DNA from 2 places in the Peribacillus sp. FW305-BF15 genome. Region 2 is predicted to be linked to the other one. Evidence: predicted binding sites of a transcription regulator. Region 2 holds the regulator's gene; the other holds the start of a gene.
The links. The regulator NrdR, encoded in region 2, represses ribonucleotide reductase genes. The targets are predictions, from matches to a motif close to AACACNATATATNGTGTT.
Positions count from the first base shown of each region.

Region 1: AC3WLU_RS09935 (vitamin B12-dependent ribonucleotide reductase) is a predicted target of NrdR. The motif match lies at 2,743-2,760, and genes of this name have one in related genera.

Region 1 covers NZ_JBYSYV010000007.1:237,487-241,688, reverse strand. The annotation lists gene AC3WLU_RS09935 (vitamin B12-dependent ribonucleotide reductase) at 22-2,592, opposite strand; gene AC3WLU_RS09930 (lipoate--protein ligase family protein) at 2,980-3,816, opposite strand; gene AC3WLU_RS09925 (rhodanese-like domain-containing protein) at 4,017-4,202, shown strand, end outside.
Region 2 covers NZ_JBYSYV010000013.1:61,956-66,157, reverse strand. The annotation lists gene dnaI (primosomal protein DnaI) at 1-196, opposite strand, end outside; gene AC3WLU_RS15415 (replication initiation and membrane attachment family protein) at 183-1,595, opposite strand; gene nrdR (transcriptional regulator NrdR) at 1,660-2,121, opposite strand; gene speD (adenosylmethionine decarboxylase) at 2,391-2,771, opposite strand; gene AC3WLU_RS15400 (glyceraldehyde-3-phosphate dehydrogenase) at 3,127-4,164, opposite strand.

The DNA.
Region 1 (4,202 bases), on a different contig from region 2:
AACGACTTCCTTTGCATCAGCTTATAGCCCGCATTTCAATTGCGCTCCGCAATTCGTGCACGTATTGCATCCGCCCATTTCCTGAACTTCACCCTTACGGCATACAGGGCAAGTGTTACCCACTTCCGAACCAATTGTAACATTCGTCGAACGCAGCTCATTTATCGTATCGACCAATACAACTTTTTTCTTTTCTTCCACATTTGTCAATTCATCCATTTCAAGCTGCTCGTCCATTTGGTTTTCTTCCGCTTTGAGCGTAAGGACCTGACTGTCACGGCTGCCATCCACATATACCGTTCCGCCTTTTGCTCCGCCTTTGTAAAGACGTTCATATACCTTTTCAACTTGTTCGACAGTATATCCTTTTGGGGCATTGACCGTCTTGCTGATCGAGCTGTCAATCCAGCGTTGAATGATGCATTGAACATCAGCATGTGCTTCTGGAGCTAATTCCATAGCGGAAATGAACCATTTTGGAAGCTCTTCTGTATCGGCTTCTGGATGGCGATCCAAGTATTCCTGTACAATGTCAGCCTTAACTTCAATGAATTTACCAAGACGGCCGCTGCGGAAATACGTGAAGGAGAAATATGGTTCAAGACCTGTTGATACCCCAACCATCGTTCCTGTACTTCCCGTAGGAGCCACTGTCAATAAATGAGAGTTACGGATACCATGTGCAGCAACACTTTCCCTGATATCTTCCGGCATTTTTTCCATAAATCCGGTTTGTGTGAAACGTGTTCTAAGCTCATTGGTTTCTTTGTCCGTTGACCCGATCAGGAACGGGAAACTGCCTTTTTCTTTAGCAAGTTCCACCGAAGCCCTGTAAGCTGTGGTCGCAATCGTTTCAAACACCTTGTCAACCAGGATATTTCCTTCTTCAGAGCCATATTCCGTTTCACAGTAGATCAACAGGTCATGCAGACCCATTACACCTAGTCCAACCCGTCGCTCGCCCAGTGCCTGTTTTTTGTTTTCATCCAAGAAATAAGGAGTTGCGTCAATGACATTGTCCTGCATGCGCACACCGACTTCAACTGTCTGCTTAAGTTTCTCGAAATTAACCGTTTTGCTTTCTTTATCAGCCATTTCAGCCAGATTGACAGCAGCAAGGTTACATACTGAATATGGGGCCAATGGCTGTTCTCCACAAGGGTTCGTGGCTACAACCTGTTGACCGTATGCTTTGGCATTCGTCATTTCATTAGCATTATCGATAAAGAAAATACCTGGTTCAGCAGAATATGTTGCACAAATGTTTATTAAGTTCCAAAGCTCTTTAGCCCGGATTTTACGGTAAACACGGACTTTATGACCCATTTTCCCCCATTCGCGAACATCGCCGACATTATGCCATTCTTTATTGTAAATGGCCATTTCTTCGGCATTATAGCTTTCAACATCAGGAAAACGCAATTCATATTCCGCATCTTGTTCAGCCGCTTCCATAAATTCCTTGGTCAGGCAAATGGAGATATTGGCTCCAGTCAAGAAATCCGAATTATGGACACTGTATGTTCCGCCTGTACGGATCTTTTCCTCTGCATCCCTAATGATTTTCTCGCTGAACCCGCCTTGGCCAGGAATCTCCTTATAATTGATGATCCCTTGATACATAGCCGTTTCCTGTTCCGTGTGCGGCGTGAATTTCAATTTATCCGTGGCATATTTCTTGATTGCTTCATCTTTGGTGTTTTCCACTAGGTAACGCAAAATCCTTGGATTTTGCATTTTGGAAATGATGAACTCTGCAATATCGGGATGCCAATCAGCAAGCATGATCATTTGCGCGCCTCGTCTGCTGCCGCCCTGTTCAACAAGATGCGTCAGTTTTGCAATATCGTCAAGCCATGACACTGAACCCGAGGATTTTCCATTCACCCCTTTTGCCAGAGTGTTTCTTGGACGCAGTGTCGATCCGTTCGTACCCACTCCGCCGCCGCGGCTCATGATTTCCATCACTTGTTTCCTATGTTCTGAAATACCTTCACGTGAATCCGGTACGAATGGCATTACATAGCAGTTGAAATAAGTAACATCCGTATTGGAACCTGCACCGTATAATACTCGGCCTGCCGGGACGAAATTAAGGTTCTTTAATTCTTCATAGAATTTATTGAACCATTCCGTTCTTTTTTCTTCCGTGGTTTCCACTGATGCCAATCCCGTTGCATTACGTTTCGCAATTTGTTCATAGTATATTTCAAGAGGCTTTTCGATTATATCCAACGGACGGTTTACAATTCCCGTCTCGACTTCTTCCGGATTATCCAATACGCCACGGAATTCTTCATCCACCAATACCTTGGCTTTTTTGGTTTCCCAATCAATTTCAACGATGTAACCGAGACCCCTTGCCGGGAATTTCGGATCTTCCTTAATCGTCAACACGACGAAATCGCCTGCCGAGAGTGTGATTTTTTCAGTATCCTTAAAAGAATAGCGGTCAAGCATGACTAGACGGGACACTCCCTTATGCGCCATTTTCATATCAGCAGTTACAGGGTGAACCTGGGGAAATAAAGAAATATCCTTATTCAACCTTTCTAGATCAACCTTTAAAGCTTCTTTTATTACAACCGACATAATTCCCTCTCCTTTATATGTTTCATGATCCGTTCTTGCTGCCGCAAAAATCCTTATGTAGCCTTACATGTCCGTTTCGCTTAACAAGTACCCTAAATTTATCATAGCGAAACTCAAAAATCAACATATAGTGTCGCATTAAATATTTCAACTACTATATATTGTGTTTGTTTTGAATAACTTTTAATTTTGTCAAACGTTAAATCAATTAATATAGTTAGCAAAAGGGAGGAAAATGTCGATTTATAATAATTTTTCATCAGATTTCAATTAATTTGGACCTTGCTTTTTCCCCATCCCTTTTAGGGCTTATCCCTGCAAGGGATGTGTTATTCGGTCAAACAAATCTGAAAAAACTTTTTATTATCCACTCTAATTATGCTTCCTCTATCTCATGAAATTCCATTCATCGCTTTCATATTTGCTTTCTGCTATTGCCTTCACTTCCAGCAATTGCTTTTCGGTGAGGACATATGGCTCTAAATCGACCGAAAGTCCTTCGGCAAAACCTTTTTCGAAAGCTTCTTTCGCTTCAGGGATGGTTATCTTTCTCCCGGCAATGTCATTCATGGCCACAGCTTTGTTTTTTAAGTTTTTTTGCATTCTCTCTTTAACCCTGTCATTTGAGAATTTAAATACGCTAAAGAGCTTATCATCATCAAGCTCAAGCAAAATGGACCCGTGCTGAAGGATGACGCCTTTTTGCCTGGTTTGAGCGCTGCCAGCGACCTTCCTGCCCTCAACGACCAGTTCATACCAGCTAGGTGCATCAAAGCAGACGGAAGACCTGGGCGATTTTAAAGCCGCTTTTTCCTGTTCGCTTCGAGGCACGGCAAAATAAGCATCCAATCCAAGATTCCTGAACCCCATCAATATTCCTTCAGAAATGACACGATAAGCTTCAGTAACGGTTGTTGGCATTCCCGGATAGGATTCTGGAACGATTACACTATAAGTCAATTCATGTTCGTGCAGTACCGCTCGTCCTCCTGTCGGCCTGCGAACAAAACCAAGGCCCTGCCTTTTGACCTCTTCCAGATCAATCTCCGCTTCTGCCTTTTGAAAATAACCGATCGACAATGTCGCTGGATCCCAGCCGTAAAAGCGTATGATCGGCGGAATTTCCCCTTTGCTTTGCCAGTTTAACAGGGCTTCGTCCAGCGCCATATTAAAAGCCGGTGAACAATACCCCGAATCTATAAAACCCCATTTTTCTTTAGTCATCCTTACCCCTCGTTTCGATAGACGTTTTTCAATCCCCCACAAAAAACTCACATGTAGTAGTTTAACAGACTTTAACACTCTAAAAAAGAAAGTGCTATCAAGTCATGAAGAATTTGTGAAAATTCTTTTTGATTATTGGGTAAAGCAATTATATAATAAAGATTGTCTGTATTCGTTAAGGTAGAAGGGAGTTTTTATGTTTGGAAATATTATATACACTGCTCATCATCCTCGGAGTGGTTATTGCGTATTCACTTTTTAATTGGTACCGCCAGCGTAAAATCGTTAAAACACTAACACAGGACGAATTTATCGCCAACTACAGAAAAGTGCAGCTAATTGATGTGCGGGAACCGAATGATTTCGAAAATGGGCATATCTTAGGC
Region 2 (4,202 bases):
TATTGCTCTGTGAAGTGAACTCATAAAGCTTCCCCAAGTTTTTATCAATCATTTCCTTCGTGACCGTCGAGCTGTTGGCATTCATGAATAACCGCACTTGTTCGTTTTCAAAAATCTCCTGTTTCAGCTTTTCATAACGCTGTTGAAATTGATTTGTATTGGCCAATTTATTAAGGGACCTATTAATCTTTTCCATCGTTCATTTCACCTCCCGCTTTCCACAGCTTCCATTTCTCCAGAAGTTCGCGTTTTTGGGCATCCAATTCAGGCTGATCCTCATTCTGCTCCTGCTGTGCTTCTTCTTTTTTCTCAAGCCACTCAGGAACCACTTCTTCCCGTATCGCCTTTTTCCGGCTGCCCTTCGCAGCATTCCTGCTTCCTTGAGCCCAGTCCTGATATTTCCTATGTTCATTTTTGGCCAGTTCCATCGCCTCGACGACTGTTGAGACCTTTAGCCTTGCCCAATGGCCTGCCAGCTTTTCCACATAACCCTTCGTGAACTTCATATCCGTTTTGAGCATGACATATTCAATCAAGACATTGACGACACCCGGATTCAGCTTTTGGTTGATCATCACGCCCTCAACCACTTTCAAATCACCGCTTGACGGCTCTGCACCGCCAGACAATTGCATCAGCCGCTCCCTCGGGGAAATCGTCTCTAAATGACGGATTAACTCTTGTTCCTTTGTTTTCGGTTCTTCTTTTTGTGTCCGTTCACGAATTGGCTGCACCCGATTGACAAGGGAAGGCATATCGGCCTGCCGTTCGATCTGGTACCAGTCCCTTGCCGCCTTTCTAAGCAATTCCTCATCAATCTCATCATCCAATGAAACGGCATCCATTACTAGTTTTTGCATTTCCAGCGGATCAATGCCATATAAAAAAGCGAGTTTGGCAATCGTACTTTTTATTTTAGGAGTAAAAGCCTTTTTCGGCACGATCGAGGATTTCATCCCGGCAAATAAAAGGTCAAAATCGAATAAGTCATCAAACCCCGATGGCTCAACGCCTTCCGCCCGATCGATGTATTGCTGTTCAGGCACCGGTTTCCATTCGTTTTTCGCTTCATCCGTTACATATAAAGAGTCCAAATGATCTGATGAGAATACTTCCGCAAAAGATTTAGTCACACCTTCATATTGATCGGTTAAGATATGGTCATCACAAAAGAATCTCTTTAACCGGTTGAATTGAGCTTTACCGATTTTTTTGTATAAGTAAATATTCAGCATTCCATCCGTGAAAAACTGCTGGGGTGAAAGCGGCGGGTTTAACTCATAAATGAATTCCTTCGTTTCATTTTTCGATTTCTTATATACATTCAACAGGCCGATTCCTTCAAGTAAAAGGCGTGCTTCGTAAATATCACCTAACTTAAGGCCGATGGTATTCATTAATTGATAATGCGAGGAGGTTTCCGACCATAGCCTGTTTTCCTCCAACTCACTCCATAACGTCATATATAGGCTAATGCAGATAGGTCCAATAAGAGGTTGATATAGTCGGGTAAGTATTTTCCGATCATAATCATGAAGCAGCCCCGCAGATGAGACCAGATATGAATCAGCTGGGAGCAATTCTTGCCAATGCATTGACATCTCCATTCAAACCTTTCAAAAGATGTAGTGAAAAAAGAGCCAAAGTGAATCTTCAGCTCTACTTTCTTTCTTTATTTATTAAATCTTTCAGTTCATCAATAAAGACATTGATATCTTTAAATTGTCGATAGACGGATGCGAACCTTACATAGGCAACCTCATCGACTTCTGCCAGCTTGTCCATTACCATTTCTCCGACACTGTCGCTTTTCACTTCCGATATGCCCTGGTTGCGTAGTTCTTTTTCTACATAACTGGTAATTTGCTCTAGTTCTTTCAAGGGAACCGGACGTTTTTCGCAAGCCCTGATTAAGCCACGCAGGATTTTATCACGACTGAACTCTTCACGTGTCCCGCCCTTTTTCACTACAATAAGCGGTGTTTCCTCCACCTTTTCAAATGTCGTGAATCGAAAACCACATGCCTCACATTCACGGCGTCGTCGAATCGATTTACTTTCATCGACTGGCCTGGAATCGAGCACTCTTGTTCCGTTATATTGACATGATGGGCATTTCATCATTATCAGCTCCGTATTTTATGTAGGACTCCCCTATCTAAATGTTCCCCAAGGAATTACTTCTCTATCTTAATCTTATATTAAAAGGAACGGACAGTACAAGTAAAAAGTGTAACTTCCGGCAGCAGGCACTTTTTGTTCTGCCGTTGAAGCACCGTTGCCAATGGCATTGTGCTTCAAGGCAATCCTCTCCAATAAAGTGAATCAGACTGCCGATTCATTGCATTAAAAAAGAGATGCACCCATGGCATCTCTGTGTATACATTTTTTTATAGGGCACTTATATTGGCTTTTTTCATTTGTACAGGACCTAATCCACGTGGTAATTCTATGTTTTCACGTGTTTGCGCATTCAAAGCTTCTGCAATATAATCTGCCGCAATATTCGGATCCAAGTTACCGCATGTATAGACATCAATGCTCGCATAGCCGTGTTCTGGAAAACTGTGAATCGTTAAGTGTGATTCAGAAATGATGACAACCCCGCTGACTCCTTGTGGAGCAAATTTGTGAAAGGCAACTTCTCGTACCTCTGCACCTGATTTCAAAGCAGCGTCAACAAAAATCTTTTCAATTAAATCGATATTGTTCAGTTTTTCAAAGTCACAACCCCAAAGTTCAGAAATGACATGTCTACCCATTGTTTCCATAGTGTAAGCTGTTTCCATATTAAGCTTCCCCCTTACCATGATTTAAAAATAAGTTCTGATAACTACCACGGGGGAAAGTTAGTCCAAAGAGGTCCTAACCCTTTAAGTAGCCATCATGCAAACCGTTTTGAAGAAGTTCACGATTCATAGTATATATGGTTTGAATTTTTTTTGCAACTCCAAATTGAATTTTTGGAAAGATAAACTTTATATGTAATGGGGATATAGCGAAGGTTCCGATGTGGAGCAAATTCCGTCTTTTGTTTATTCAGTGCCATAAAGCAGCCGGGAATTCATGGATCACTGCATGAAAAATAGCCCGCTAAAAAATTTTAGCAGGCTCGGGTTTTTCATTTTATTTTACTGATAATTCGACTTCAGACATTTTTTTCAACTCGGAGCCAACCAATTTTACAAGGTCCACTACACGGTTGGAGTAACCCCACTCATTATCATACCAAGCAAGGACCTTCACTTTCCTGTCCCCGATCATCATCGTTGTCAATCCATCGATGATTGCAGAGTGTGGATTCGTTTTGAAATCACTGGAAACTAAAGGTTCCATCGTGAATTCCATGATTCCTTTGAGTTCATTTTCTGAAGCGTCGATGAAGGCTTGGTTCACTTCTTCAATCGTGACATCACGGTTCAAATCCACAACAAGATCGACTAAAGATACGTTTGGTGTCGGTACGCGTATCGCCATTCCATGAAGTTTGCCTTTTAATTGCGGCAACACTAGTGAGATGGCTTTGGCAGCTCCTGTAGTCGTAGGAATCATGCTTTCCGCAGCGGCACGGGCACGTCTCAAGTCTTTGTGCGGGTTATCGATATTATTTTGATCATTTGTATAAGAATGTATCGTTGTCATTAAACCGTTGTTTATGCCGAATTTTTCATCAAGCACTTTTGCAACAGGTCCAAGGCAGTTCGTTGTACAAGATGCATTGGATATGACGAAATGCTTGTCAATTTCCAGCACCTCCTGATTCACTCCCATTACAATGGTAACGTCTTCATTTTTACCCGGGGCTGATAATATTACTCTTTTTGCTCCTGCGTCTAAATGAAGAGCAGCTTTAGAACGATCATTGAATTTGCCAGTGGCTTCAATTACAATATCTATGTTCATCTCTTTCCAAGGCAATAGCTTTGGATCGCGGTTATTTATTAGTTTTACTTGGCGGCCATTCACTACTAGTGAATCATCTTCAGCTATAATGATACCGTCGAATTTACCATGTATCGTATCATATTTTAGTAAGTGTGCTAAAGTTTCAGCTGGATAGCTTGCATTTATGGCAACAATGTCCAAACTCTCGTCTAATATGGCTTTTCGGAAAACCATTCTTCCAATTCTCCCAAATCCGTTAATCGCTATTCTTGAATTCATTGTTCGGACCCTCCAGAAATATTAGTGTTATACTTATT